DNA from 2 places in the Bacillus sp. PK3-067 genome. Region 1 is predicted to be linked to the other one. Evidence: predicted binding sites of a transcription regulator. Region 1 holds the regulator's gene; the other holds the start of a gene.

The links. Region 1 encodes Rex, which represses fermentation and respiration genes when NADH is low (regulators of the CRP and FNR family bind a similar motif). Its sites were predicted from a motif close to TTGTGAAATATTTCACAA; they were not measured.
Region 2: a site for Rex is predicted at 3,388-3,405, ahead of arcA (arginine deiminase). Genes of this name have one in related genera too.

The regions. Positions count from the first base shown of each region.
Region 1 covers NZ_CP096490.1:247,707-262,622, reverse strand. Annotated here, with positions in the region: gene M1D73_RS01530 (NCS2 family permease) at 1-801, opposite strand, end outside; purine riboswitch at 931-1,033, opposite strand; gene guaA (glutamine-hydrolyzing GMP synthase) at 1,186-2,724, opposite strand; purine riboswitch at 2,889-2,990, opposite strand; gene groL (chaperonin GroEL) at 3,131-4,765, opposite strand; gene groES (co-chaperone GroES) at 4,804-5,088, opposite strand; gene M1D73_RS01510 (CPBP family intramembrane glutamic endopeptidase) at 5,478-6,227, shown strand; gene M1D73_RS01505 (YdiK family protein) at 6,224-6,415, shown strand; gene M1D73_RS01500 (redox-sensing transcriptional repressor Rex) at 6,445-7,074, opposite strand; gene M1D73_RS01495 (ABC-F family ATP-binding cassette domain-containing protein) at 7,262-9,187, shown strand; gene tsaD (tRNA (adenosine(37)-N6)-threonylcarbamoyltransferase complex transferase subunit TsaD) at 9,667-10,683, opposite strand; gene rimI (ribosomal protein S18-alanine N-acetyltransferase) at 10,683-11,126, opposite strand; gene tsaB (tRNA (adenosine(37)-N6)-threonylcarbamoyltransferase complex dimerization subunit type 1 TsaB) at 11,140-11,832, opposite strand; gene tsaE (tRNA (adenosine(37)-N6)-threonylcarbamoyltransferase complex ATPase subunit type 1 TsaE) at 11,813-12,286, opposite strand; tRNA gene M1D73_RS01470 (tRNA-Asp) at 12,461-12,536, opposite strand; tRNA gene M1D73_RS01465 (tRNA-Met) at 12,540-12,616, opposite strand; rRNA gene rrf (5S ribosomal RNA) at 12,629-12,744, opposite strand; rRNA gene M1D73_RS01455 (23S ribosomal RNA) at 12,794-14,916, opposite strand, start outside.
Region 2 covers NZ_CP096490.1:383,538-400,389, reverse strand. Annotated here, with positions in the region: gene arcD (arginine-ornithine antiporter) at 1-934, opposite strand, end outside; gene argF (ornithine carbamoyltransferase) at 1,034-2,032, opposite strand; gene arcA (arginine deiminase) at 2,063-3,295, opposite strand; gene argR (arginine repressor) at 3,564-4,013, opposite strand; partial or broken gene M1D73_RS02120 (methyl-accepting chemotaxis protein) at 4,160-4,732, opposite strand; partial or broken gene M1D73_RS02115 (HAMP domain-containing protein) at 5,150-5,287, opposite strand; gene M1D73_RS02110 (amino acid ABC transporter ATP-binding protein) at 5,663-6,385, shown strand; gene M1D73_RS02105 (ABC transporter substrate-binding protein) at 6,508-7,302, shown strand; gene M1D73_RS02100 (amino acid ABC transporter permease) at 7,346-8,101, shown strand; gene desB (Delta(10) desaturase DesB) at 8,155-9,240, opposite strand; gene M1D73_RS02090 (FAD-dependent oxidoreductase) at 9,822-11,348, shown strand; partial or broken gene M1D73_RS02085 (MFS transporter) at 11,492-12,792, shown strand; gene M1D73_RS02080 (nucleotidyltransferase domain-containing protein) at 12,806-13,588, opposite strand; gene M1D73_RS02075 (PRK06851 family protein) at 13,700-14,809, opposite strand; SAM riboswitch class I at 14,959-15,071, shown strand; gene M1D73_RS02070 (cyclase family protein) at 15,157-15,789, shown strand; gene M1D73_RS02065 (hypothetical protein) at 15,818-16,198, opposite strand; gene M1D73_RS02060 (ATP-binding protein) at 16,428-16,852, opposite strand, start outside.

The DNA of each region.
Region 1 (14,916 bases):
TGCTGTATCAAAGAAATCGATAAAGAAGAACGTTATAATAACAATCCCCATTTGAACTGTAAAAATATCTCCGAAGTGCGTTAACGCCACGCCGAACGTTGGTTCTAGACTCGGTATTGCTCCCACTACAGCTTTCGGAGTATCAATTAATCCTGTTGCCACTCCTAAGATCGCTGTAAGAATCATACCGTAAAATACTGCACCATTAATTTTCTTAATCATGAAGATGATCGTAGTAACAACCCCGAAGATTGCTAGTAACGTTGTACCCTTTGTTAAGTCCCCCAACCCAACAAGAACTGCATCATTTTTCACGATAATTCCGGCATTTTGGAATCCAAGAAATGCAATGAACAATCCGATACCTGCTGCTACTGCAAACTTTAACTCCGATGGAATTGCATTGATGATTTTTTCACGAATACCTGAAGCAGTAAGAATAATAAAGATAATACCTGACATTAATGTTCCGGCAATTGCTGTTTGCCATGGAATCCCCATCGTTAACACTGCTGTATAAGCAAAGAACGCGTTAATTCCCATACCTGGCGCTAAAGCAATTGGATACTTCGCGAAAATACCCATAATTAACGAACCGATCGCTGCCGCTAATGCCGTAGCAACGAATACTGCACCTGGATCCATCCCTGTACCTGCTGGTAACCCTTTAACATTTCCAAGCGACAGCGTAGCAGGATTGACAAATAGTACGTAAGCCATAGATAGAAATGTCGTTAACCCTGCTATGAACTCAGTCTTATAATTCGTACCGAGCTCATCAAACTGAAAATAGCGTTTCATCCTACGTTTCCCCCGTTATATGATTACTCGCCGCATTTCTCCTAGCCCTCTTTTATCCCGAGAAACAAAAAAGGCTTCCATTGCATATATACATGGAAGCGTTCTATGAATAAAGATAAGATTCCCCTCACCTTTATAAAAACGCCTCGTAGTCAAGCCATTTACGGTAGCTAGGTAGAAACTTTCGGGCCATATCCCCGATATTATACGACGGCTATAATATTCACTTTTTGTTTGAATTACATAATCATATTAACTCGACGAAGTAGTTTTGTCAATTTAAAAACGAACGTTTTTATAAACTTTTATAGTTTCGTTCGTATTAACACCAAAATAAAAAAGATCCACCTATGCATAAGCAATAGATGGACCTTTTTATAAATACTATTCCCACTCAATAGTTGCTGGTGGCTTACTCGTTACATCATACACGATACGGTTAACGTGTTTTACTTCGTTTACGATACGTACAGAGATTTTCTCTAATACGTCCCAAGGGATACGTGCCCAGTCAGCTGTCATACCGTCGATAGATGTTACCGCACGGATACCTACTGTGTAATCGTAAGTACGCTCGTCACCCATAACACCTACGCTACGCATACCAGGAAGCGCAGTAAAGTATTGCCAGATTTCACGGTCTAAGCCCGCTTTAATAATTTCTTCACGTAAAATCGCATCAGATTCACGAACGATTTCTAATTTCTCTTCTGTGATTTCACCTAATACACGAATACCAAGACCCGGTCCTGGGAATGGTTGACGCCATACGATTTCATCAGGAATTCCTAATTCAGATCCTAATACACGTACTTCGTCTTTAAATAACGTGTTTAAAGGCTCAATTAATTTGAACTGCATGTCTTCTGGAAGTCCACCAACGTTATGGTGAGATTTAATTGTTTGCGCAGTTGCTGTACCACTCTCAACGATATCTGTGTAAAGTGTACCTTGCGCTAAGAAGTCCATACCTTGTAATTTTGACGCTTCATCATCAAATACGTAAATGAATTCGTTACCGATGATTTTACGTTTTTGTTCTGGATCTTCTACACCTTTTAACTTGTCCATGAAGCGGTCTCTTGCATCCACTTTAATAACGTTCATATGGAAGCCTTCGCTAAATGTTTTCATAACGCCTTCTGCTTCACCTTTACGAAGTAAACCGTGGTCAACGAAAATACATGTTAATTGATCACCAATTGCTTTATGAATTAATACTGCTACAACAGAAGAGTCTACACCGCCACTAAGTGCGCATAGTACTTTTTTGTCTCCAACAGTTTCACGAATCTTTTCTAATTCTACTTCGATAAAGTTCTCCATGTTCCATCCTTCAGAACAACCACATACGCCGAATACGAAGTTTTTAATTAAATCGTTACCGTGCTCAGAGTGACGTACTTCTGGGTGGAATTGTACACCGTATAAGTTTTTCGCTCCATTGCTCATACCAGCAATTGGGCAAGACTCACTTGTTGCGTCTACTACGAATCCTTCAGGTAAACCAGTTACTAAGTCACCATGACTCATCCATACAACTTGCTCTTCTGGAAGGTTCGCATATAGTTTTGATTCGTTCTCTACTTTAAGAACAGCTTTTCCGTACTCGCGGTGATTTGCACGCTCTACTTTACCACCGAAGTGTTGCGTCATAAGCTGCATACCGTAACAAATACCGAAGATTGGTAAACCTAGTTCAAAGATTTTTTCATCACAATGTAATGCACCTTCACCGTATACACTATTTGGTCCACCAGAGAAAATAATCCCTTTTGGATTCATTGCTTTAATTTCTTCTGCAGTAATTGTATGTGGATGAAGTTCACTGTATACACCGAACTCACGAATTCGACGTGCTATTAACTGATTGTATTGACTTCCAAAATCTAAAACGATAATTGTATCGTGTTGTTTCTTCAAAATAATCACCCCAACGTTAGTTCTCGTATATAAATATTTTCACCAATTTGGCGAAAAGCATTACCAATATAATAAAAAAAGCCAGTCCTCCGCCTCTAGTCTCATAACAAAGAAAAGGCAGGGGTCTGGCTTTATAAAGAAAGATAGTCTCCGCTCTTTATAAATATAAGACACACTGCCTTCATAGTCAGGTTGTTTACGGTAACCCGGTAGAGACTCTCAAACCATATCATTGAGGATATATGAAGGATCGTTTTATATTATCTTCCTAGATTCTAACAATGAAGTATCAATATGGTCAAGAGAGAAAGCGACAAAATTCTACAGAAATTCATTTCCTTTTCTAAAAAACATAAAAAAACATCCATTTCTATATAGAAATGGATGTTTTTTAGGACAAACGGAATTACATCATTCCGCCCATACCGCCCATGCCCATGCCGCCCATGTCAGGCATTGCTGGTGCATTTGGTTCTGGCTTGTCAGCTACTACAGCTTCAGTTGTTAAGAACATAGCTGCAACAGATGCTGCGTTTTGAAGTGCAGAACGAGTTACTTTAGCTGGATCTACGATACCAGACTCAAGCATGTTAACCCATTCGCCAGTAGCTGCGTTGAAACCAACGCCTACTTTTTCGCCTTTTAGACGCTCTACAACTACAGATCCTTCGAGACCAGCGTTGATTGCGATTTGACGAACTGGCTCTTCTAGTGCACGAAGTACGATGTTGATACCTGTTGCTTCGTCGCCTTCAGCTACGATAGAAGCTACTTTTGTGTATACGTTCATAAGTGAAGTACCACCACCTGCAACGATACCTTCTTCTACTGCTGCACGAGTTGAGTTAAGTGCATCTTCAATGCGAAGTTTGCGCTCTTTTAACTCAGTTTCAGTTGCTGCACCTACTTTAATTACTGCTACGCCACCTGCTAGTTTAGCAAGACGCTCTTGTAATTTTTCGCGATCGAATTCAGAAGTTGTTTCTTCTAATTGCGCACGGATTTGACCGATGCGAGCTTCGATTTGTTCTGTGCTTCCTACACCTTCAACTACAGTTGTGTTTTCTTTTGTAACAACAACTTTACCAGCGCGTCCTAAAGATTCAACTGTAGCAGATTTTAAGTCACGGCCTAATTCTTCAGTGATCACTTCGCCACCAGTTAAGATTGCGATATCTTCTAGCATTGCTTTACGACGGTCACCAAATCCAGGAGCTTTAACAGCTACTACATTGAATGTACCACGAAGTTTGTTCACTACTAATGTAGCTAATGCTTCGCCTTCTACATCTTCAGCAATGATAAGAAGTGGTTTACCTTGTTGTACCACTTGCTCTAATACTGGTAAGATTTCTTGAATGTTAGAAATCTTTTTGTCAGTAATTAAGATATATGGGTTATCAAGAACTGCTTCCATTTTGTCAGAATCAGTAATCATGTAAGGAGATGCATAGCCACGATCAAATTGCATACCTTCTACTACGTCTAATTCTGTTGTGAATCCTTTAGACTCTTCTAAAGTAATAACGCCGTCGTTACCAACGCGCTCCATTGCTTCAGCGATTAATTGACCTACTTCTTCGTCAGCTGCAGAAATAGCAGCTACTTGTGCGATAGAAGATTTGCCTTCGATTGGTTTAGAAATCGTTTTTAATTCTTCAATTGCAGCAGTAACAGCTTTTTCGATACCTTTACGAAGACCCATTGGGTTCGCACCAGCTGTTACGTTTTTAAGACCTTCACGAATCATAGCTTGCGCTAATACAGTTGCAGTTGTTGTTCCGTCACCAGCTACGTCATTTGTTTTGCTAGCAACTTCTGCTACTAATTTCGCACCCATGTTTTCGAATGCATCTTCTAATTCGATTTCTTTTGCGATTGTTACACCATCATTTGTAATAAGTGGTGAACCAAATTTTTTCTCAAGTACAACGTTACGACCTTTTGGTCCAAGCGTAACTTTTACTGCGTTTGCAAGAGTGTCGACACCGCGAAGCATCGAACGACGTGCTTCTTCACTAAATTTAATATCTTTTGCCATAATAATTGACCCCCTTGGATTTTTTAAGATTTATATAATTAACCGATAACTGCTAAAATGTCACTTTCACGTAAAATCAAGTAGTCTGTACCTTCATATTTCACTTCAGTACCTGCATATTTTGAGAAGATGATAAGATCACCTGCTGCTACCTCTAAAGCAACACGCTCACCATTCTCAAGCACTCGACCAGTACCTACTGCAACAACTTTACCCTCTTGTGGTTTTTCTTTTGCAGTATCTGGTAATACGATACCACTTGCTGTTTTTTCTTCTGCTTGAACAAGCTCAATTACAACGCGATCACCTAATGGCTTTAGCATGAACAATAACCTCCTCATTTTGTTATGTAAATTTCTTTTATTAGCACTCAAGTCATCCGAGTGCTAACACACTTATAATAATAAATAATCTCAATTTCTTTTGCAAGTAAAAAAATCATAATTTTTTCGCAAATCACTATATAAACTTTCTATATACAATACTGCCTTTACTATATGAATCGTTGTTTCCACTGCTCGTATGTTACAATATGAAAGGACACCCTAAGTTGTTTTCGCTACACATACAACTTTCTCCTGTCTTCTATTATAATTTCAAATAAGGATTTACGAAAAAAACATAATTCAAGAGGTTTATATCGTAGGTAGCATATTTACATGTTATCCTAACTTATCTCATACACTATAGTTAGAAAGGATGGTTAAACCATTTGAAGAAACAATACTGGTGGATTATCATTACATACATTTTAATGCAGTTATCTGGCGTTGTTGGATTACCACTTCTCCTAAAAACAGGACTCTATGATAATAGAGGATTTACCATTGAAGAAAAAGGACAAATCATAACGGGACACTGGGCAATCATTAGCTTCTTTATTGCATTATGTATCGTGCTTTGGTTACTTAGAACAGATATTCGTGACAGGCATTTAGATCCAATGCGCTCTTCTGTTCCAGCTACTATTGGATGGATTTTTATCGGGTTCTTCTTAGCAATCATCTCACAATCCATTGCAGGTATGATTGAAATGTATGTATTTGGGGTTCCACGTGGATCTGAGAATACAGACAGACTGATGGACATCGCAAGAACGATACCTTGGTTCCTTATTGTTGTATCTATAATTGGACCTATCTTAGAAGAAATCGTATTTAGAAAAATTCTATTCGGCACGCTTTATAAGAAGTTTAACTTCTTTATCGCAGCTATCATTAGTTCGCTTGTATTCGCAACAATTCATTTTGATTTTACTCACTTATTGGTATACACTGCTATGGGGCTCGTATTCGCCTTCTTATATGTGAAGACGAAACGTATTATCGTTCCGATTGCAGCTCATGTTGCGATGAATACATTAGTCGCTATTGGGCAAATTTTTATGAGCAATGAACAAATTCAAGAAATGATTAAAGAAGCTGAAAAAATGCAAGGCTTTATCGGAGGATTTTTTGTATGAGAAACTCACCATTGTTCATGGCTGCACTATACTTCCTTCTTGGATGTATCTTTACACGCTTCGCCATTACGAACGTGACAGATACAATCTGGAATATGTGGACAATACTATTTGCAGTTATGGCAACAATTGATTTTAATTTGGCACTTCGCCTTATATTAGTTAAATTCACAAAGAAGAAACAATAATAAAACGCAGAGGTCGCTTCCTCTGCGTTTTATTGTGGATAGTTTTTCAAAAAGTAAACTAATGTTTGTAACTCTACAGCTAAGTCAATATGATGAATTCTAATATTCTCTGATACGTTTAATCGCGCTGGTGTGAAATTCAAAATACCGTGCACGCTTGTTTCAGCTAATCTATCTGCTACAGCTTGTGCTACTGTAGCCGGTACTGTTAATATTGCCACTTGTATATCATTTGATAATCTCTCTTCTAATTCATCTAAATGATATACAGGAATGCCCCCGATTTCTGTTCCAACTTTCTCTTCACTAACATCAAATGCCATTTCAATTTTTGTATTATTGTTTTTCGTGAAATTATAATGTAAGAAAGCGGTCCCTAAATTACCTACTCCAATAAGTGCTACACGTGTTATATCATCTTGATCAAGTGTTTCGCGGAAAAATGATAATAAATAATTTACGTTATATCCATATCCCTTTTTCCCTAACGCTCCAAAATACGAAAAATCTCTTCGTATTGTTGCGGAATCTACTTTTACTGCCTCACTCAATTCGGCCGATGAAACACGCTGCTTACCAGAAAGAGATAAGTTTTGGATAAATCGATAGTATAGAGGCAATCTTTTAGCAGTGGCTTGTGGAATCTTTTGCTGATCCATATGACCTCTCCTCTCTTCCTATCTTTATTCATATACTTTAATCAAATACAGAAGTTTAGCACTCATTAAATTCCTTGTATAATAAAGAGAAGAAGTATTCTCTCTTTATTTTAAACTATACACTATTTTTAGTATGATTGAGAAATATAAACATGGCAAAGTTAAGAAATTATTTGAGGTGAAAACATTGATTTTATTACAAGTAAACGCGCTTTCGAAATTATACGGTGCAGAAACGATTCTTGCAAACATAAAATTGGAAGTACAAACAAAAGATCGTATCGCATTAGTTGGAAGGAATGGAGCAGGAAAATCTACATTATTAAAAATTATCGCTGGTGAATTATCTCATGATGGTGGCGAAATTATAAAACCGAAAGATGTCTCAATCGGATATTTAGCTCAAAATACTGGACTAGAAACGTCTTTAACAATTTGGGATGAAATGCTAACCGTCTTTACCCACTTACAGCAAATGGAGACAAAACTTCGAAGGCTTGAGCAAGAAATGGGAAAAGAAGAAAACTTTTCAAACGAAGCTACATATGAAAGATTGTTAGCTGATTATGACCAACTACAACTCAATTATAAAGATCAAGGTGGATATCAATATGAAGCGGATATTCGCTCCATTTTAAGCGGCCTTGGCTTCCCAGTTGAAACGCACCAGACGACGATCTCTACTTTAAGCGGCGGGCAAAAAACAAGATTAGCTCTCGGGAAATTATTATTAACAAAACCAGACTTACTTATTTTGGACGAGCCTACAAACCATTTAGACATCGAAACATTAACATGGCTTGAGCAATATTTGCAAGGTTATCCTGGCGCAATATTAATCGTCTCACATGACCGTTATTTCTTAGACAAACTCGTTACACAAGTATATGAAATTTCGAATAAAGAAAGCAGACGATTTGTTGGTAACTACAGTAAATATTTAGACTTAAAATCAGCATTATATGAGCAAGAAATGAAACGTTACGAAAAACAACAAGATGAAATCGCAAAACTTGAGGACTTCGTTCAAAAGAATATAGCTCGCGCTTCTACAACGAAACGTGCTCAAAGTCGCCGTAAACAACTAGACAGAATGGAATTATTAACGAGACCATTAGGGGATTCTAAGTCAGCATCATTCCACTTCGATATTGAAAAACAAAGTGGAAATGATGTTTTACAAGTAAATGATGCAACCATCGGCTATGATGGAAACCCTATAATTGAACATGTAACTATGCGCTTAACTCGCGGAGATAGTGTTGCTTTAGTTGGTCCAAACGGAATTGGGAAATCCACATTGTTAAAATCCATTGTGAATAAGTTACCACTATTAAATGGTGATGTTTCTTTCGGATCAAATGTATCTGTTGGTTATTATGATCAAGAACAAGCAAACTTAACATCTTCTAAACGGGTTTTAAATGAACTATGGGATGAATATCCACTGCAACCGGAAAAAGAAATCCGTACTATACTTGGGAATTTTTTATTCACAGGAGATGATGTACTGAAACCAGTATCTTCCCTTAGTGGTGGACAAAAAGCTCGATTAGCTCTTGCAAAACTTATGATGCAAAAGTCAAATTTGTTAATTCTAGATGAGCCTACGAACCACCTTGATTTAAATAGTAAAGAGATTTTGGAGAATGCTTTAATTGATTACCCAGGGACTCTTCTATTCGTCTCACATGACCGCTACTTTATTAACCGTGTAACAACGACTGTGGTTGAGTTATCAACAGAAGGTGCACAGGAATATTTAGGGGATTACGATTACTACGTTGAAAAGAAAAATGAAATGATTGAACGTGCAGAACTTGAACAGCAAGAAAGTGACGTTCCTGTTCAAAAGGTGGTTGCACAAGAGAAATTAAATTATTTAGAAGAAAAAGAGCGTAAAAAACTAGAGCGTCAACGCACTAGAAAAATTGAAGAGCTAGAACAAAGTATAGTGGAATTAGAAGAAGAAATTGCTACGTTAGAAGATCAACTTTGCTTACCAGAAATATATGCAGATTATGAAAAAGCTAGTGAAATTACAACTAAAAAGCAAACGCTACAAGAACAACTTGAAACTTGTATGGCAGAATGGGAAGAGCTGCATGTATAAGCATATTTAAATAAGGAAGATGTCTCATAAGTCAGGATTTTTGACTATGTGACATCTTTTTTAGTACTTAAACAATTTTTTGAATATATCTATCGTAACTTAGAATATACTAACGATTTTTTAAATATATCTATTGTAACCCTATATATATTAACAATTCGACACGAAATATCGTTTTAACGACAAAGATTGACAAGATTAGCATCTTCTATAATGGGGAGATGTTTCAAAATGTTTTTCGGGGATATCTTCTTGCTTTTTATTTCCCGAAAAAGAACAAATTCAAAGGTCTGACATCAACCTATTTATCCACAAGTTTATACACATATCCACCTTTATAAAATAAACATCAAAATAACTTTTCCACATTATCCACAGTCAGTAAAAAAGTTATCAACATTTTATATACACAATAAAACCCACATTATCAACAGATAATATGGGTTTTATCCACAACCTGTGGTTAATTATGTGTATAACTATGCTTCAATATCTAATCCTGGATTTGCATTTAAGGCTAATGTTGCACGCTTACCTTGTTCATAAGCAATTGTCCCTGCCGCTGCAATCATCGCTGCATTATCTGTGCATAAAGATAGCGGCGGAATAATTAATTCAATGTTTTCTTTTTGTGCAAATTCCTCTTCTAATCGCGCACGAAGTCCTTTATTAGCAGCTACTCCACCAGCAAGAAGTAACTGCTTTACATTATAAGCTTCTGCTGCACGAGCTGCTTTCGTTACAAGTACATCTATTACACTTTCTTGGAAACTTGCCGCTAAATCTTCTGGTGCAATTTCTATACCGCGCTGTTTTGCGTTATGCACAGTGTTGATAACTGCTGATTTCAATCCACTAAAGCTAAAATCATACGAATCCGGTTCTAGCCATGCACGAGGCAAATCAATTGTCGGTTCTCCTTCATGTGCAAGGCGATCAATATGAGGACCACCTGGATATGGCATAGATAACGTACGAGCTACTTTATCATATGCTTCTCCAGCTGCATCGTCTCGTGTTTCACCAATTACTTCGAATGAACCATGTTCTTTCATATAAACAAGTTCTGTATGCCCACCAGATACAACAAGTGATAATAACGGGAATTGAACTTCTTTTACTAAACGGTTCGCATAAATATGACCAGCAATATGATGAACACCGACTAACGGAATATCATGTGCAAACGCTACTGCCTTCGCTGCATTTACTCCAATTAGAAGTGCTCCTACTAAACCAGGACCTTCTGTTACAGCAATTGCATCAATATCATCGAATGTGATGTTTGCTTCCTTTAAAGCTTCTTCTAACACAACTGTAATTTCTTCTACATGATGACGGGATGCAATCTCTGGTACAACGCCGCCAAAACGTTTATGACTTTCAATTTGTGATGCAACGACATTCGCAATAATTTCCGTTCCATTTTTAACAACTGCTACTGCTGTTTCATCACAACTTGTTTCAATACCAAGTATAATCGTATTTTTTTCCATTATATATTCACCCACATTACGAGACCATCTTCCTGATTGTCTGCATAGTATCGTTTACGAATCCCACCATTTTGAAATCCGTATTTTCTGTATAACTGCTTTGCTACTTCATTTGATACACGTACTTCAAGTGTCATTGTTTTTACCCCTAGTTCTTTCGCTTCAGAAATAACTGCTTTCAATAGGGCATCTCCTAACTTTTGACCTCGGTATTCTGGCAAAATAGCTATATTTGTTATATGTGATTCATCAATAATTATCCACAATCCACAATACCCGACTACACGACCATCTTTTTCTAACACAATATAATGTGCATGTTCATTCATCGTTAATTCACGGTGAAAGGCATCTGCAGTCCAAGGAGTTGAAAAAGACGCTTCTTCAATAGCTACAATTTGAGCAATATCATCAAGCTCCATCTTTCTAAATATCATATCCATCTTCTGCAAGCTCCTACTTGTTTTGACTTTCTAACCACTTTGTTTCAGCTTCAGCTAAACGAAGATAGCTTGGAACAAACGTATGCACATCTTGTTCTTCTTTTTGTAATCCTAAGAATGCTAGCTCACTTGGTCTTGGGTTATTTTTAGTAAATGGAGCGAATACAGCTTGATCACCTAAATGTTCTATAATTGTTTCTTTATGCAATTTAACATCGTTACCGATAAATAAAACAGGCTGTCCTTTATCTTTTAACATTTGCAACCAGTCTACAATAAGAATAATTCGATCTTCTTCTATTGAAGTTAACTGCTCTCCTTCATATGTATATAACCCAGTATAAATTTGCCCACGTCTTCCATCAAATAAAGGACAAATTAACCCGTTAAAGTTAGCACCGTTTGCAGCTACTACCTCTAAACTTGATACACCTACAATTGGTATTTGAAGTGACCAAGCTAATGTTTTCGCCGCTGTCACGCCTATACGAACACCTGTATAGGATCCAGGTCCAGCAGCTACAACGATTTTAGTTAATTCCTTCGGTTTTACACCGCATTCTTTTAACAGTTTCTCTACAGCTGGCATAAGACGTACAGAATGGTTTTTTGTTAAATTTGTAATGATTTCCCCAATTACGTTTTCTTCCTCAATAAGGGATACACCCATTACGTAATTTGAAGTATCAATTGCTAGTACTTTCATCTTGTAATAGCTCCTCACATAATCTAATATAGCGATCTCCAATTGGCTCAAGTATAATTTTTCTTGTGTCATCTCCAGCATGGAATAAACTAATTTGTAACTTTTCATTCGGTAAATATGCTTCTATTAAATGAGCCCATTCTACTACCGTAATTCCTTCACCGTAGAAATATTCATCAAAGCCTAAGTCCTCTTCACTTTCTGCTAAGCGATACACGTCCATATGATATAGCGGTAATCTTCCTTTATATTCTTTAATGATATTAAAGGTAGGACTATTTACAACTCTTTTCACTCCAAGACCTTTTGCTAGTCCCTTTGTAAAAGTCGTCTTACCAGCTCCAAGATCTCCTTCTAAAATAATTACGTCTTGTGCCTCTACGAGCTCACCTAGTTTTTCTGATAACCTTTGTGTTTCCTCAGAAGATTTTGTTGTTACTTCATATTTACTCACAGACTTCACCTACTTTACTCACAATGTTCTCTGCTCTTTATTATACAGGTTTTTAATATATAAAAAAGTCCTTAGGAGTTGTCCTAAGGATAGTTTGACTGTCTTTATTAGTTTTTTGTTAAAACAAATAAAAAAATACGAAACAACTTGTTTCGTTCTTTTCTTTATATGAAATGGCGGTCCCGACCGGGGTCGAACCGGCGATCTCCTGCGTGACAGGCAGGCATGTTAACCACTACACCACGGGACCATTTGGTTGCGGGGACAGGATTTGAACCTGCGACCTTCGGGTTATGAGCCCGACGAGCTACCGTGCTGCTCCACCCCGCGACAATATAAATAGCTTGGCGACGTCCTACTCTCACAGGGACAAGGTCCCAACTACCATCGGCGCTAGAGAGCTTAACTTCCGTGTTCGGTATGGGAACGGGTGTGACCTCTCTGCCATCATCACCAAACTATGAAGGCATATTCCTTCAAAACTAGATAACATTTGCTACATATTATATGGTTAAGTCCTCGATCTATTAGTATTCGTCAGCTCCACATGTCACCATGCTTCCACCTCGAACCTATCAACCTGATCATCTTTCAGGGATCTTACTAGCTTACGCTATGGGAAATCTCATCTTGAGGGGGGCTTCATGCTTAGATGCTTTCAGCACTTATCCCTTCCGCACATAGCTACCCAGCTATGCCCTTGGCAGAACAACTGGTACACCAGCGGTGCGTCCATCCCGGTCCTCTCGTACTAAGGACAGCTCCTCTCAAATTTCCTACGCCCACGACGGATAGGGACCGAACTGTCTCACGACGTTCTGAACCCAGCTCGCGTACCGCTTTAATGGGCGAACAGCCCAACCCTTGGGACCGACTACAGCCCCAGGATGCGATGAGCCGACATCGAGGTGCCAAACCTCCCCGTCGATGTGGACTCTTGGGGGAGATAAGCCTGTTATCCCCGGGGTAGCTTTTATCCGTTGAGCGATGGCCCTTCCATGCGGAACCACCGGATCACTAAGCCCGACTTTCGTCCCTGCTCGACTTGTAGGTCTCGCAGTCAAGCTCCCTTATGCCTTTGCACTCTACGAATGATTTCCAACCATTCTGAGGGAACCTTTGGGCGCCTCCGTTACACTTTAGGAGGCGACCGCCCCAGTCAAACTGCCCACCTGACACTGTCTCCCGGGTCGATAAGACCCGTAGGTTAGAATTTCAATACAGTCAGGGCGGTATCCCACCAGCGCCTCCACCGAAGCTAGCGCTCCGGTTTCAATGGCTCCCGCCTATCCTGTACAAACTGTACCAAAATTCAATATCAGGCTACAGTAAAGCTCCACGGGGTCTTTCCGTCCTGTCGCGGGTAACCTGCATCTTCACAGGTACTATAATTTCACCGAGTCTCTGGTTGAGACAGTGCCCAAATCGTTACACCTTTCGTGCGGGTCGGAACTTACCCGACAAGGAATTTCGCTACCTTAGGACCGTTATAGTTACGGCCGCCGTTTACTGGGGCTTCAGTTCAGAGCTTCGCTTACGCTAACCCCTCTCCTTAACCTTCCAGCACCGGGCAGGTGTCACCCCCTATACTTCGCCTTACGGCTTCGCAGAGAGCTGTGTTTTTGCTAAACAGTCGCTTGGGCCTATTCACTGCGGCTTTCCGTTAAGAAAGCACCCCTTCTCCCGAAGTTACGGGGTCATTTTGCCGAGTTCCTTAACCAGAGTTCTCTCGCACACCTTAGGATTCTCTCCTCGCCTACCTGTGTCGGTTTGCGGTACAGGCACCTTTTATCTCGCTAGAAGCTTTTCTTGGCAGCGGGGAATCAAAGACTTCGCTCCATAAGGAGCTTCCCCATCACAGCTCAGCCTTTACGATAAGCGGATTTGCCTACTTATCAGCCTAACTGCTTGGACGTGCACAACCAATCGCACGCTTCTTCTATCCTTCTGCGTCCCTCCATTGCTCAAACGATAAAGAGGTGGTACAGGAATATCAACCTGTTGTCCATCGCCTACGCCTGTCGGCCTCGGCTTAGGTCCTGACTAACCCTGAGCGGACGAGCCTTCCTCAGGAAACCTTAGGCATTCGGTGGACGGGATTCTCACCCGTCTTTCGCTACTCATACCGGCATTCTCACTTCTAAGCACTCCACCAGTCCTTCCGGTCTGACTTCACTGTCCTTAGAACGCTCCCCTACCACTGATACCATTGGTATCAATCCGCAGCTTCGGTGGTGTATTTAGCCCCGGTACATTTTCGGCGCAGAGTCACTCGACTAGTGAGCTATTACGCACTCTTTAAATGGTGGCTGCTTCTAAGCCAACATCCTAGTTGTCTAAGCAACTCCACATCCTTTTCCACTTAATACACACTTTGGGACCTTAGCTGGCGGTCTGGGCTGTTTCCCTTTTGACTACGGATCTTATCACTCGCAGTCTGACTCCTAAGGATAAGTCATTGGCATTCGGAGTTTGACTGAATTCGGTAATCCGATGAGGACCCCTAGTCCAATCAGTGCTCTACCTCCAAGACTCTTACACTTAAGGCTAGCCCTAAAGCTATTTCGGGGAGAACCAGCTATCTCCAGGTTCGATTGGAATTTCTCCGCTACCCACACCTCATCCCCGCA
Region 2 (16,852 bases), 140 kb from region 1:
CCGCTAAATATGGAATTTCAGAAGCGAGCAAAGTCCAACCTAACCAAGCACCTAATACAGAGATGACTAAACCTAAATTAATAAAGATAGCACCCCATTTTCCAACAACACTTTCAAACAAATAAGCCATAGCCGGATTTTTCAAACCTGCAATGTCTGCTTGCTGCATAAGTCCAAGAGACAATAATGTGATTAAAATGTAAATGATGAGTGTACCAATTAAGCCAATAACGGTTGCTTTCCCTACATCACTTCTATTTTTTGCTCGACTGGATAAAACAACAGCCCCTTCTACCCCAATAAATACCCATAAAGTTACAAGCATTGTACTTTTAACTTGGCTGCCAACTGCTCCCCATGAAAAAGAACCAGTTTGCCCCCAAAATCCATCTAAGAACGTATCAATATGAAACGCAAAGATTCCTATGACAATAAATACAAATACAGGTACTAATTTTGCGATTGTAGTTACTAAATTCACAAGGGCTGCTGATTGAACTCCACGTAAAATTAACATGTGAACACACCACAATAATACGCTTGCACCAATAATGGATTCTACATTTTGACCGCCTTCAAAGATCGGGAAGAAATATCCTAATGAAGAAAACAATAATGTACCGTAAGCTACATTCCCAAGCCAAGCAGATAGCCAGTATCCCCACGCACTATTAAACCCCATAAAATTACCAAACCCTGCTTTTGCATAGCTAAAAATACCACCATCTAAATCTGGCCGTTTTACAGTTAGATTTTGAAAAGATAATCCGAGTGCAATCATCCCAATTCCTGTTATAACCCAGCCAATAATAATGGCTCCAGCACCAGCACCTTTTGCCATATCACTCGCTAAATTAAAGGCTCCACCGCCAATCATAGACCCAACTACAAGAGCCGTTAGTGTAAACAACCCTAATTTCTTATCTTCACCCATTCCACTCACCTCTCTTTAATTGCAATAACAATACAAAAGCAATAGTGAATGATCGTGTCTAAAGGAGGAGAAAGAAGAAAGGAAGACTCCCTTTCTTCTTTACTCCATGTTTCCTAAAGTAGCTGCCATAACCGCTTTAATTGTATGCATTCTATTTTCAGCTTGATCAAATACTTTTGAATGTTTACTGCGGAATACTTCGTCAGTTACCTCCATTTCTTTCAACCCATATTTCTCGTAAACTTCTTCGCCATACATCGTTTCAACATCATGAAATGCAGGTAAACAATGTAAGAAAATCACGTTTTTATTCCCTGTTTCTTTAATCATTTTCATATTTACTTGATAAGGTCTCAATAACTCGACACGTTCAGCAAATTTTTCTTCTTCCCCCATAGACACCCATACATCTGTATAAATTACATCTGCATTCGCAACAGCTTCTTCCACATTACTTGTTATCATTACTTGTTCATTATATTTTTTTGCTAAATCAATTACTTCTTGTGCAGGCCATAAAGATTCTGGTGTGCAAATACGTACATCCATTCCAACGATTGCTCCACCAACTAGTAAGCTATTAGCAACATTATTTCGTCCATCGCCAACGTAAACGAGCTTCACATTTTTCAACTTCCCTACATGTTCTCTAATTGTTAATAAATCTGCTAGTGTTTGTGTTGGATGCCACATGTCTGTTAATCCATTCCAAACTGGCACACCAGAATTTTGTGCTAAAGATTCTACAGTCTCATGATTAAATCCACGAAACTCAATTCCGTCAAACATACGCCCTAACACTTTTGCTGTATCCTCTACAGATTCTTTTTTCCCAAGTTGAATATCACCTTTCCCTAAATATTCAGGATTTGCCCCTAAATCTGTACATGCTACTGTAAATGCACAACGCGTACGAGTAGAAGTTTTTTCAAATAAGAGCGCTACATTTTTACCTTCTAAATAATGATGCGGGATACCGTTTTTCTTTTTCTCTTTTAATTCTGCTGCCAAATCTAGAAAATATAACAATTCTTCTTGTGTAAAATCTTTTTCTGCTAGAAAGCTTCTTCCTTTTAAATTTGGTCTAGTCATTAACATAATTCATCCCTACTTTCTCCGTTATTTATACTAAATATCTTTACGAACAATTGGCATACTCATGCAACGTGGACCCCCACGACCACGAGATAATTCCGAACTTAGCACCTCAATCACTTCTATACCGTGTTCACGTAATAACGTATTAGATACATAGTTACGATCATATGTAACAACTACACCTGGCGCAATTGCTAATGTGTTCGAGCCATCATTCCATTGTTCACGAGCAGAAGCAATTACATCTCCTCCTCCACATGGAATAAGAACTAATTCACTTAAGCCTAATACCTCTTTTAATGCTTCCATTAAAGAAGTACGATGTGTAATTTTAAGAGTTTCCTCATCTGACCCTTTTTCTAAAATATAAATATTCATATTCCCTTTTGGCCCTTGAATGGCTGGGTGAATTGTAAACTTGTCATAATCAACCATTGTAAATACTGTATCTAAATGCATAAATGCTCGACATTTTGGAATTTCTATTGCTAACACTTTCTTAATTTTATTTTGTCGGCTAAAAAGATTTTTAGCTAAACGTTCAATTGCTTTAGCTGAAGTACGAGCAGATACTCCAATCGCAATTGTTTCTTCATTTAAAATTAGCTCGTCGCCACCTTCAATTGGAAATTTATAATCACGATCTAACCAGATTGGTACATTATGTTTTGCAAATCTTGGATGATATTTAATGATGTACTCCATGAATAATGATTCACGTCTACGCGCTGGTTCTCTCATCTTATTTATCGTTAAGCCATCGCCCACGCTAGCTGCTGGGTCACGAGTAAAATATAAATTAGGCATTGGATCTAAGTAAAACGGATAGTGATCTTCCATTAATTCATATAAATGTGTCTTCTTACTTGTTTCAATTTCGTTTTTCCGTACACCGCCCATAATTTTTTGAATTAATTCTTCATTTGAAAAGGAAAGTAAATATTCTTTTAAAGTTTGATGTGCAACATTTACGTCGGCCTGTCCTTCTTTTAAAATACGATCAACAAATTCTTCTCGAAGTTTTTTATCTACTAACGCCTCAGCGGCTAGTTTTTCTAAATAAAGAACTTCAACACCCCGATTGCGTAACGTTTGTGCAAAATAATCATGCTCTTTTTGAATAATTGGTAAATATGGAATATCGTCAAATAATAATTGCTGCAAATAATCTGGCGTCAAGTTTTCCACTTCTTTACCCGGTCGTTTTAATAAAACCGTTTGTAATTCCCCAATTTCTGAAGTAACATGTATCGGATGTTTCATTTGTTGTACCTCCTTTTAAATATGTTTGATGTCTTACAAGTACATAATAAATGCTCTGTACTTTCATCTTTGTGAAAGCATCCACATTATCATTGTGAAATATTAAACAAGTTATTTTTTTAAAATCATACGAATATGTATTTTTATAACAAACTATCTTGCTTTCTCAATAAAAAATACATATATTACGCATATATGTTGAATATTTAACTTCCGTATTTAAACAAAAATCCTGTTTTTAATTTTATTAAAAACAGGATTTTTGCATCTAAATAATTAAATTTAATCTTTCTTCTATAATCTCCCTATCTGATTTCGACTGTGAAATTATAAGGCATGTATCATTTCCACATATACATCCTATTTTTTCTTTCCAATCTAACTCATCAAATAAAACACCAATAACATGTGCATTACCAGGTAATGTTTTAATAACCATTAATTGATCTACACAATCAATTTTTACAACAACTTCTCGTAATTTTTTCTTTAACTTTATATCAGTTTGTAAATGCTCTTCTGAGAAAACTTTATATATCATTAATCCTTCTTGAGAAGGTACCTTCGTTAAGTTTAACTCACGAATATCGCGAGAAACCGTAGCTTGTGTTACTAATACATCTTTTTTTGCTAACAATTCTACTAATCTTTCTTGCTTATCTATTTCATACTCCTTTACAAATTGTTTAATTAACCGTTGTCTTTTTTCTTTTTTCATAAAAGACACCCCTTTTAATATTATAGCTCGCTATAATTTTCATCCGAAAGGGAGAGAAAAGAATGTTGCGGAAACGTTCATAGTTTAACTGTAAATATTAAATCAAACTAAATAAAAAAGAGAAGAACAGCATTCTGTTCTTCCTTTTACATTGAAAATCGTTCAATTGTTTGTTTCAAATCAGTTGCTTGCTTCTCTAAATCCTTTAATAATTGATCGATTACTATCATATTTTTAGATTGTTGTAGCGTCACACGTGCTACTTCTTGCGAACCAGCTGACGTTTCTTCAGCAATTGCTGCTACAGCTTTTGTTTGTGCTCCTGTTTGATGAATGTGGCTCACTTGTTCATTCATATAACTACTAATTTGCTGAGTTGCATCGGCTACTTCCATAACACTTGATGACATTTCTTTTAAAATTAATTCCGTAGCTTCCCCACGTTTCGCCTCTTCTTTAGCTATTTTCACTTGTTCTGTCATTTTCATTGCAACTTGTTGTACTTCATCTTGCATATTCCGTAATAACTGCGATATGTTTCTTGCAGAATGATCACTTTCATCAGCAAGTTTACGTACTTCTTCCGCAACAACCGCAAAGCCTCTTCCATGCTCTCCTGCGCGAGCTGCCTCAATAGAAGCATTTAGTGCTAATAAATTCGTTTGGCTAGCAATCGCACTCACAACAGACACAATATGTTCTACTTGTTTCATTCGTTCTTCTAACTTCTGTACATTTTGCATTGAATCTTCATTTTCTTTTGCCAATGTTTGAATACCTTGAATTAAAGACGTAAAGACACGAGTACTATGCCCTAAAGCTTCAACCATTTCTGAAGACAATGTATCAGACTGCTTCGCTTTTTCTTCTACTTCACTTGCAATAGAAGTCGTTGTATCAACAGCAGAAACAATTGCTTGAATTGATGCCGCTGATTGCTCAGCGCCTGAAGAAATCTCTGCAAGTGTCTCAGATACACCTTGCGCTTGTCTCGTTGCTTCGCCTGTTTGTTTTCTAATCTGCTGTACTTGATTATTTGTATACGAAAATGTTGTATCAATATTTTTTACCATGCCCCTTAAGTTTCCTAACATCATATTAAATGCAACACTTAAAGATTTAATTTCATCATCTGTCTTCGGTAATGGAACATCTTCACGAATATCACCCTCAGCTGCTTTTCTTGCCGCTTCCTCTAACTTGCGAAGCGGTTTAATTAAAAATACGGCTGCTCCATATGCTAAAATTCCAGACCATACTACCCCTAATAACATAACGATAATATTATATACAGTTTGACTTACATAACTTTGAAAATAATCGTATATCACGTAAATAAAAAATATACTTGTTGAATATGTAATGAAAGCTAAAACTGTAGTGAATAGCATAAGTTGTGTACGTAATCCAAAAGAAAATGTTTTTCTTTCTTTTTCCATCTTCCCTTTCCCCCTTTTTATAAGCAATATAAATACTACCTATATATTATTATCCATATTTTCATTATAGAAGGATATAGAGATTTTAAAAATCATTATTTCTTTGAATATCAAATTGCACGAAAAAAATAAAGGATTCTGACAATTTATGACTAATAACAGAAATACAGGGCAACATTTGTAAAATATATTTTTAACTGGGGGTTTTGTATGATTCAAGTTCGAAATCTAGTAAAATCATTCGGTTCACTTGATGTGTTAAAAGGAATTGATTTAGAAGTAAAAGAAAAAGAAGTTGTTGTTTTAATTGGTGCCAGTGGTTCTGGTAAAAGTACATTACTTCGCTGTCTTAACTTTTTAGAAATGTACGATGAAGGCGAAATTCACTTACAAGGTGAGCGAATTGATCCAAAGCATTCAAATTTAAATAAAGTCCGTGAAAATGTCGGTATGGTTTTTCAGCACTTTAACCTCTTTCCTCATATGACCTCACTAGAAAACATCATAGAAGCACCTATTCACGTAAAAAAATTAGAGAAAGCAAATGCACAGGATATTGGAAATCAACTTCTCCAAAAAGTCGGCCTTCAAGATAAAGCGGATGTAACTCCTCATCTTCTTTCAGGTGGTCAAAAACAGCGCATTGCCATTGCACGAGCTCTTGCAATGAGCCCTAAGATTATGCTATTTGATGAGCCTACCTCAGCTTTAGACCCTGAACTTGTTGGAGAAGTATTGCAAGTTATGAAAGAACTTGCTGAAGAAGGGATGACAATGGTTATTGTTACTCATGAAATGAATTTCGCAAAAGATGTAGCTGATCGCGTCATCTTTATGGACGATGGAAAGATTGTAGAAGATGCTCCGCCAGTACAATTCTTTTCAGCTCCATCACATGAACGGGCAAAACAATTTTTACGCAACGTTTTATAATGTAACTTTTGTTTCAAACGAAAAGGAATACATTCATACGGTGCACAACTAATCATCCAAATAAAATATTTCAATAACATACTAAAAAACCATCCGTATGATCAATATATAGGAGGGGTTTTATGAAAAGAAAACTATTAACCATTGTTGCGAGCATTACACTATGTACATCCTTCATACTAGGAGCTTGTAGCAAAGAAAGCTCTACTACTTCATCAAATAGTGAAAAAGAATTTCGCTATGCGATGAGTGGATTATACAAACCTTTTAACTATAAAGAAAATGACGGCAAACTTGTCGGCTTTGATGTAGAAATCGGTGAAGCTCTTGCTAAAAAGATGAACATGAAGGCTACGCCCGTTACAAACCCATGGGAAACGCTGATTCAAGGTCTTCAAGCGAAGAAATATGATGTAATACTGGGTAGTATGGCAATTACAGAGGAGCGCTTAAAAGCTGTTAGTTTCTCAAATCCGTACTATCGCTCTGGCGCCCAAATTTTTGTGGCTAAAAAGAATACCGCTATCTCTTCTCCAGAAGATTTAAAAGGTAAGAAAATTGGTGTTGTAAAAGCTAGTACCTTTAAAAATCTTGTTGCAAAATATACAGATCAAATCACAGAATATGACAGCGATATTACTGCTCTTATGGACTTAGAGCCTGGGCGTGTTGACGCAGTAATTACGGATCAAATGGTTGGTCTACGTATGATAAAAGAAGGAAAATCGAAGATAAAAGAAGCCGGAAAACCATTAAATCTTGATGAAATGGGAATTGCTATTCGCAAAGATGATAAAGAAATGGTTGAGAAAGTAAATAAAGCGTTAGATGAAATCATTAAAGATGGTACGTATGAAAAGATCAGTAAAAAATGGTTCGGGCGTAATATTCTCGGTGAAGAGGAAAAAACGAAGTAAGTTAGCCATTCAAAAGATTCATAAACAATGCCCCACTGATTAAATGTTCATTTTATGTGGGGCATTTCATTCTCTACTAAAATCTATACAATATGAGGTGAAACGCATGTTTGAAATTTTTATCTCTTCCTATCCCACACTCTTAAAGGCTACTATTGTCACATTACAATTAACATTAACTTCCCTAGTACTCGGTTCATTAATTGGATTATTATTCGCTTTCTTTCGAATCTCTAACAATAAAGTTTTAAATAGTATCGCTCATGTCTACATTGCTATTATTCGTGGTACACCTTTAATTGTTCAAATTGCCATTCTCTATTTTGGAATTACATCCGTTGTTGTTTTCACCCCTTTTTGGGCAGGTGCAATCGCTTTAGCAATTCATAACGGAGCATATATTACGGAAATTTTCCGTGGATCTATTCAATCCGTTGACCGGGGACAATTAGAAGCAGCTCGCTCTTTAGGCATGCCTTATCCTTTAGCTATGCGACGAATTATATTACCACAAGCATTTCGTCTGTCTCTTCCTCCTCTAGGAAACCAATTTATTATCGGATTAAAAGATTCTTCACTTGTTGCTTATGTAGGAATGTCCGAATTATGGGGTTCAGGTTTATCAATTGCAGCAGGTAATTTCCAACAATTAGATACTTACATAATCGTTGGTGCATACTATCTCATACTTGTTCTTCTATTTACTTATTTTGTTAATCTTTTAGAAAAACGACTACAACGAAAAGAAACTAACTCCGTCCAAGTCCATAAAAGGAAGAAAAAGGAAGTTTCTTTATAAGAAAAAGCAAGCCTGAGATGGCTTGCTTTTTCATTGCAAAAATATATTAATTTTTACTGATTTACTTTTTTAATACTCTTTTCTTCTTCTATATGTTCCTCACGATATGAAATATTATGAGGATCTAGTCCATTTCCTAAAGAACCATAGAAGTGCTCTCTATGCGGATCCACTAATTCACTTCCTTGATAATACACACGTGGTGTATTCCATAGCGCTGCCAAAGCTTTTGTCATCGGCATCTCATGATAGCGTTCCGGCCACATTTCTTTAATCTTCTCTTTTACTAACGGATAGTATTTAGAACTCATAGCGGGAAACAGATGATGTTCTGTATGATATGAGAAATTGAAATGTAAAACGTCTACCCAGCGCGGCACTGTTACTGACAAACAGTTTGCTAACGGATCATTTACTGGAACAATTGGATTTAAGCGGTGATTTGTTGCGATATATGCCATTACAATAAAGTTAGCAATTAACAACGGAATGACATATGCAAATAACCATTTTCCAGGTCCCATAATAAACAATAAACTAATCCAAACTGTCCAAGGCAAAAGAAGTTGAAGCCATACAGATTTTTGATTGGATGACTTGAACTCTTTTATAAAATGAAAGAACATTCGAGTCGAATGCAATGTAAATTGAATTGTTAGTGACAAAAAACTAAAGAATGAACGTACATGTAAAGGCATACGATATACCCAACTCAAAAACTTACTCTTCTTAAGTTTCTCAAGTGTCGGCCATGCATCTGGATCATTCTCTTCATGCTGTGTATGAACATGATGCGTTGCATTATGCCACTTTCTCCAAAGCTTTGGCCCTGTTGATAATGGCATAAATGCGATCGCGCCTAAGAAGTCACGAAGCCATGCCTTTCTTACAACAGTTCCATGTAAAATTTCATGCCCTAAAAATCCTAGTGAAGCAAAACATAATCCAAGAACAATCGCAATTCCTAGATTCGCCCACACATTCAATTCAAATACACCAATCGATATTAACCCCGCCAATGCCACAAGCAAATAAGCCAGTCCACCAAATAAACGAGTAGGCACTGGTTTAAATGCTTTTTTCGGCAAATGTGGTGATACACGTGCTGCATACCACCCAAACGTATGAAGCTCCTTCATCCTTTTGCTCCTTTCTTATGCCGCGCCTTGCGCAACTTACATATATCAATTCTTGCTTCCAGATTGATTTTACTAGATGATCCAAAAAGCATCTATTATAAGGAAAATATACTCACTCTATCGTCACTTATTTTTCGCTTTTATTATCAATGAAAAACATTTCTCTTTTTACTCTCTATCAACCTTTCCACATGATGAATCATAACAATAGAATTTCTATATTGTCAACACATTTTATGACCTAGTAATAAAAGGTGGTTATATTTTTATAATCATACTTTATTTCACTAAAGAAAATGTATAGATTCCATAAGGATTTACCCACTATATATAGACATTTTCTTAAACGCCATAGACTCTATCTCATTCAATAACTCCCTATGTAATCAACAAACAGAATCACTTGAATTTAGTTTTATATAAATCCTACTACATCATAATGCCCCACCTAATTAATTATATTAAAATAATTTATAACCTCTTTTAATAAAAATAGACTACTTCTAAAACAACACACATGAATTTCATATAATATGGAAATATTAAAAGGAAAATTGTTCTAAAATCAGGAGGTTTCCGCAATGACAAGTGATACATTTCCACAACTGCCGCTATCTTATTGGATTGAATCTACTCAGTTTCCTACTTTCCCTCGTTTATCCGAAAATATAAAGACGAAAGTTGCTATTATCGGTGCTGGTATTACAGGTATTACTACTGCCTATTTACTTGCAAAAGAAGGCATCGATGTTGTTTTAATTGATTCTGGTCGTATTTTAAATGGAACGACTGGGCATACAACAGCGAAAGTAACAGCACAACATGATCTTATTTATGATGAATTAATAAATCATTTCGGTGTAGAAAAGGCCCGGCTTTACTATGAATCAAATAATCAGGCTCTACAATTCATAAATAAAACTGTTCAAACATATAAAATCGACTGTAATTTCTCAAATGAAGATTCATATTTATATACAACTACTGATAACGGATTAAGAAATTTATCGAAAGAATATGAAGCTTATCAAAAATTAAATATACCTTGTGACTATGTTCAATCTCTATCGATTCCTATTCCAGTACAATCTGCGCTTGTAATGAAAAATCAAGCACAATTCCATCCCCTTCTTTATTTAAAAACACTTTTAGAAAAGTTTGTGGAGATGGGCGGAAAGGTCTACGAACAAACAACAGCTATGGATGTGGAAAAGGGCGATTATTCACAAATAATTACAAAAGAGGGCCATCATATCACTTGTGAATATGTCGTCTCTTGTTCACATTTTCCTTTTTATGATGCGAATAGCTTTTTCTTTACGCGAATGTACGCAGAACGCTCCTACGCTCTTGCAATAAAAGCAAAAACGGAGTATCCAGGTGGCATGTATTTAAGTATTGATGATCCAAAGCGCTCCTTACGCTATATAACAAACAATGGAGAAAAATTAATTTTGATTGGCGGAGAGAGTCATAAAACAGGTCAGGGAATAAATACGATGCTTCATTATGAAGCACTCTATTCTTTTGCTGAAGCCACTTTTGGAATAGATGAAGTTCCTTATAGATGGTCAGCACAAGATTTAATTACTCTAGATAAGCTTCCTTATATCGGACATATTAACGAAAGAAATCCAAATATATTTGTTGCAACTGGATATCGCAAATGGGGAATGACAACTGGAACTGCTGCCGCTCACCTACTGAAGGACTCCATCCTAAAAGTTCACAGTCCCTATAAAGAACTGTATGCACCATCACGCTTCCATGCAAATCCAGATATAAAAACGTTCCTCTCCCAAAACATTGATGTTGCGAAACATTTAATTGCAGGAAAGATTGAAACCGCATTACGTAAGCCAGAAGATCTCGAAGTTGGTGAAGGATCTGTCGTACATGTTAACGGTAAACGAGCAGGTGCTTATAAGGACAAAGAAGGAAAATTACATATCGTCGATACAACTTGTACACATCTCGGCTGTGAAGTTGAATGGAATAATGGTGATTGTACTTGGGATTGCCCTTGCCATGGTTCTCGTTTTTCAATTGAGGGAGACGTTCTTGAAGGCCCAGCAGATCAACCGTTAAAACGAGTTGATAATGAGTAAACAAATAAAGAAGTTCAACAAAATTACTGTTGAACTTCTTTATTTGTTATAAACCCTTTTCAGATAAAATTCGACACAAGGAGGAAAATATTAACATTAAATAAAATAATATATTCATCTACAAATTAAAAGGGGTAAATATTATGCAACCTTCAGCTCCACCTCATCTAGAATCTACAGAAACTATCTTTCCAAGCTCTATTACAAAACTTGTTGTTTTTATTTGTTGGCTAGCCATTTTAGCTGATGGATATGATTTAGGTATTTACGGTGCCGTTCTACCAAAGCTCCTAGAAGACAAAAGCTGGGCGCTATCACCAGCGCATGCTGGTACAATTGCAAGCTATGCTTTATTTGGGATGTTTATTGGGGCTATTCTAGTTGGAACGATTACAGATCTAATTGGGCGTAAATGGACGCTTATATGCTGTTTAGCACTTTTTTCTATCACAATGGGTTTAGCGGCTATCACTCCTTCTCCTGAGTTATTTGGATTATCTCGATTTATAGGAGGAATCGGATTAGGCGGTGTTATCCCAACAGCTTCAGCACTTACTGTTGAATATTCACCAAAAAAAAGGCAATCTTTTATTTATGCTCTTATGTTTACTGGCTATCCTTTAGGTATCGTGTTAGGTGCTATTTTGTCCATGCTTATGTTAGAAGATTTCGGATGGAGAATTATGTTTGGTATCGGAATGATTCCACTACTCCTCATTCCTTTCATTATTCGCTATTTACCCGAGTCCATTCAATTTTTATTATCACGTAATCGCCAAGAAGAAGTGAACCAAATTCTTAATCGTTTTCAAATTGAATTTCATGTAAAAGATAAAACTCATCAAGACCCATCTACTATACGAAAGAAAATGGATTTTTTACTTTATTCTCAAAAGAATACATAAAAGCAACGCTACTTTTTTGGATCACTTATATAATGGGAATGTTTTTAATATATGGTTTAAACACTTGGTTACCACAGATGATGCGCCAGGCAGGATATCCTCTTGGGTCTAGTCTGTCATTTCTACTTATGCTAAATATTACCGCAGCTATCGGCGCACTATTCGCTGGAGCAATTGCTGATCGTATAGGAGCAAAAATCGTTATTAGCATCTCTTATCTTATGGCAGCCATATGTATCGGACTATTAACAATCAAACCATCTGTTACAATCATTTATCTTTTAATTGGCCTTGCTGGTATTGGATCAGTCGGTATTACTCAAATATTAAATGCATATGTAACACAATACTTCCCATCACATATCCGAGCTACCTCCTTAGGCTGGGGACTGGGGCTTGGCCGAGTTGGTGCAATTGCTGGCCCAATTCTCGTCGGTATTATTATGACAATGCAATATGACCTAGCATGGAATTTTTACTTATTCTCCTTTGCAGGTCTTATCGCGGCTATATCTGTTTTCTTCATTCCTACAAAATAAAAAGAGCACAAACTTACTTGTGCTCTTTTTCATATGCTTCAAACAACATATCTCGAAACAATGTATTTAAACTCTCAATATCGATTCCTGATCCCTTTTCAATTCCTTTTACATATTGCTGATAGTAATGAATTTGTTCTTCTAAAAATTGATTTAGCACCTTAATTTTCAATCCAACATCTAATTCAGTACCTGCTTTTTTCTTTATTAACAACTTTTCAATTTCATCTAATACGCTACGTTCTAATGATAATTCTGTAATTAATCGATCAAATTCTACAGGAGGTAAAGTCGTTTTCTCTTCTAGCCACTTACAAGCTAAAATGGGACGTAATACATAAAAGTACTTTTTCAGCTTTACATTCTCACCTTGCAAAAATTCACGATAATTTTTCGACGCCATATGTAAATAATGATATATCGTTGCTTTTGGATCAAAATTCTTCTCACTCATCTGTTGAAGTAGTTCTGGAAAATTAGAGTTTTTCGAATAAAAAATTGGTGATCGAATCCACTCAAGTAAAGCAGGATTCGACTTCGCGAATAGTTGCAACGCCTTTTTAATATCCCAACCACTTATATCTAAATCATCACTAATTGGATATTCAATTACATCTCGTTTGTCATGAATTGATAAATACCATTCTACCGGATGTATATAAACAAACCTAACATCATAATCGCTATCTTTCGATGGAAACCCCCAAGCACGACTCCCTGATTCCACCGCAAATAAAATTTTTACATCATTCTCTTTTTCAATTCTTTCTAACTCCAACTCGATTTTCTCTCTCATTTCATAACATCTCCATTTTTTGATTATTTCCTTGGAAATTCGACAATACACTATTAATTTTACTACATACTAAAAAAACTGTCAGAAATTACTGACAGCCTAATGAAACGTCTATTGTTGCTTTTCAATTACAGTAGCAGCAATTCGTTCAAACTCTTTTTGAATCTCCTCTTTATATGCATCTACTATTGAAAAATCCATAGCAGCAATATAAATTCGTTCTAATTTATCACGAACCGATTTTGCTTTCGCTAAGAAAGACATCGCCTCATTCATTTTTGCTTTATATTGAATGGAGACATCACGAATTTCCTTCGCATATTTCTCATCCGTCCCTGGCGTAACAATAAGGACATACATATCAATAATTTCATCACCCTCGCGACTTGGAAAATATTCATGTGGTGCGGTGCTATCAAAAATTGCAAATCCTAATTCTCTTACGATAACCATATCAAGACTATTCGGGTCAAATCCGCAATGATATACTTCAACTTCAAACCCTTTTTCTTCAGCTGCCTTAGCTAACTTTTTGAGCATCGTTGATTTTCCAGAGCCTGGGCGCCCTTTTATAAAATAACGATGTGGTAACCCTTCTGTTAAATTAGGAACAAAATCAACTGCTCCTTTCGGTGTAGCAGCTCCTAAAAAACGATGTTTTACAAGCGATTGTCTCCCGCTTTTATCTGCAAATAATTTCTGGATTAGCTGATTGGTTAGTTCATTTGCTTTATTAAAATCTATATTATCAATATATATCTTCTCCCACTCATCATGTATAACCAATGCCTCTTTAAAACGTGCGTAAGCAGACTGAAAAGCTTTGCTTGCTTCTGAAACAAATCTTTCAATTTCTAACTTCTGCTTTCTTAGTTTATCTGAGTCCCAAGCAATTCCTAAATTTATATACTCTTCAACAACCCCTGGCATTTTTGGCTCAATAACATGCGGCGATGTCCCATCAACAATTCCTACTTTTAATTTTGGGATAATTACACCATCAACCGATTTATTATCAGAAGAACAATGTAAAAATTCAATATCATATCCTTTTTCAATCCATTCACGACCTATTGCCTTTATTAAAGAAGATTTTCCCGTTCCTGGGCCACCCTTTAAGATAAATAATCTGTCTAATCCTTTTAAATTCTCTTCGTATAAATTGTGAAATCCCCTAGCTGTATTACCACCAGCATAATAATTTAATACATTTCCTGTCACTGCACTCACTCCTTCGCAGCATTCTATTTACATAAGCTACAATATGCGAGCAGCTTTATTTGGGTGAATACCTATTTTGTATTGCACGCAAAAAGGAAATGAATTACAATTTAACTATCGGAAAATTCCGATTTTAAAAACTGAATACTTCTTTATCAAGAGAGGCAGAGGGACCGGCCCTTTGAAGCCCAGCAACCTCAGTTTATACAAACTGAATAGGTGCTAATTCCTGCAAAATGCAATGCATTTTGGAAGATAAAACCCAACTAGCATGTAAAGCTCATCTTTCTTGATACTGAAGGATGAGCTTTTTATTATTTGAAAAACATATATTGGAGGTATGTAAAATGAAAGTAATTGATTTATCACAAACATTTGAAAATAATATGTCTCAATTTCCTGGAACACCTAAAATACAACTAGAAGCTGTTACAAGTGTTGAAGAATCAGGATATCAAGTTACAGATTTTCATTCTGTCGTTCATGTTGGCACGCATTGTGATGCTCCTGCGCATTTTATTTCAGGCGCAACGACCATCGATCAATTACCGCTGGATCAATTTGTAGGTGAAGCTGTTCTTATAGATGTAACACATATTCAAGAGCGAAAATTACCTAAGACAGTATTGCATAATACTGACATAAAAGAAGGTGATATTGTTATTTTTCATTCTAATCTATCCACAAAATGGAATACAGAAGCTTATGAGAAGGAAGCATTTTATCTTTCTGAAGAATTAGCTAAAGAACTAGTGCGATTAAAAGTAAAATCTATCGGTTTAGATTTCATTTCCCCTGATGAAGTCACAACAGAAACATCACCGATTCATCACATATTACTAGGGAATGATATTTACTTAATTGAAAACTTAACAAATCTAGATGCTATCGAAGAAAAACGTTTCTTTTTCTCAGCAGCACCTTTAAAAATTAAAAATAGTGACGGTGCTTTCGCAAGAGCATTTGCTGTTATTTTTTAAACATAGCCTATAAAAAAAGCAAAGGCCACTACTGGTCTTTGCTTCTATATTTTCTATTTAAATTAAGAAAGAATTGTTCCACACGAGGACGCAACCAAGCTAAACAATCTATCTCTTTCTTCTTTGTGCAAGCTATCTCTTCTCCATCTACCATTTCAACAAGTTCTAGTTCTAACAGTTGCCTCGTGAATGCTAACATATTCACTTCTTCGGATGGATACTCTTCTTTTAATTTCTCCTCAATTTCCCCCAATAAAAAACCGTCACGCATCATTGCCAATGCATCAATCCAAAGTGGCGGCATTTCATATTTTTCTCCTGTAATTGTATCTTTTACAATATAATTCTTTTGCTCTTTTCGAAATTGAATCGTGTGTAAACATACAGTCGAATTTAATGTTAATTCCATCATACCACCTCTTTCATAATATCTGCATAGAAAAAAGGATGCGTGTGCACCCCTTCTTATCTTTTCATAACACTACTGAACCGCTACATGAGCAATCAATCTCATGTCGATATTTTCCTCCATTATAAACGAAGTATTTTATAAAAAAAACCCTTCTTGAAACATTTTATAAAATGTTTATATTTACACAACAAGAACACTTTTCTGAAAAATCTTTTCTCCCAATACATTAAAAGGTCGGCAAAAAAATTTCTACTTTCGTTCCTACTCCTACACTACTTTGGATCGTGATACTCCCTTGATGTTCCTTAATAATTTTATATGTAATCATTAATCCAAGTCCTGTACCAGTCTCCTTTGTTGTGTAAAACGCCTTGCCAATTTTTTCTAACTTCTCATTCTCTATACCAAATCCTTGGTCTTCAACAGAAATACACAAATGTCCTTGCGTTTTTTGATATGCACGGATATGAATTTCTCCACCCTCTGGCATTGATTCTATTCCATTTTTAATGATATTTAATAACACTTGTTTTAATTGCTTATCATCACCGTTTATAGCCGGTAAATTCCCATCTACTTGTAAATGACATTTAACTCTATATTGCGTTGCATAACTTTCCATTAGATGCACAACATATAGAAGGATGTCTC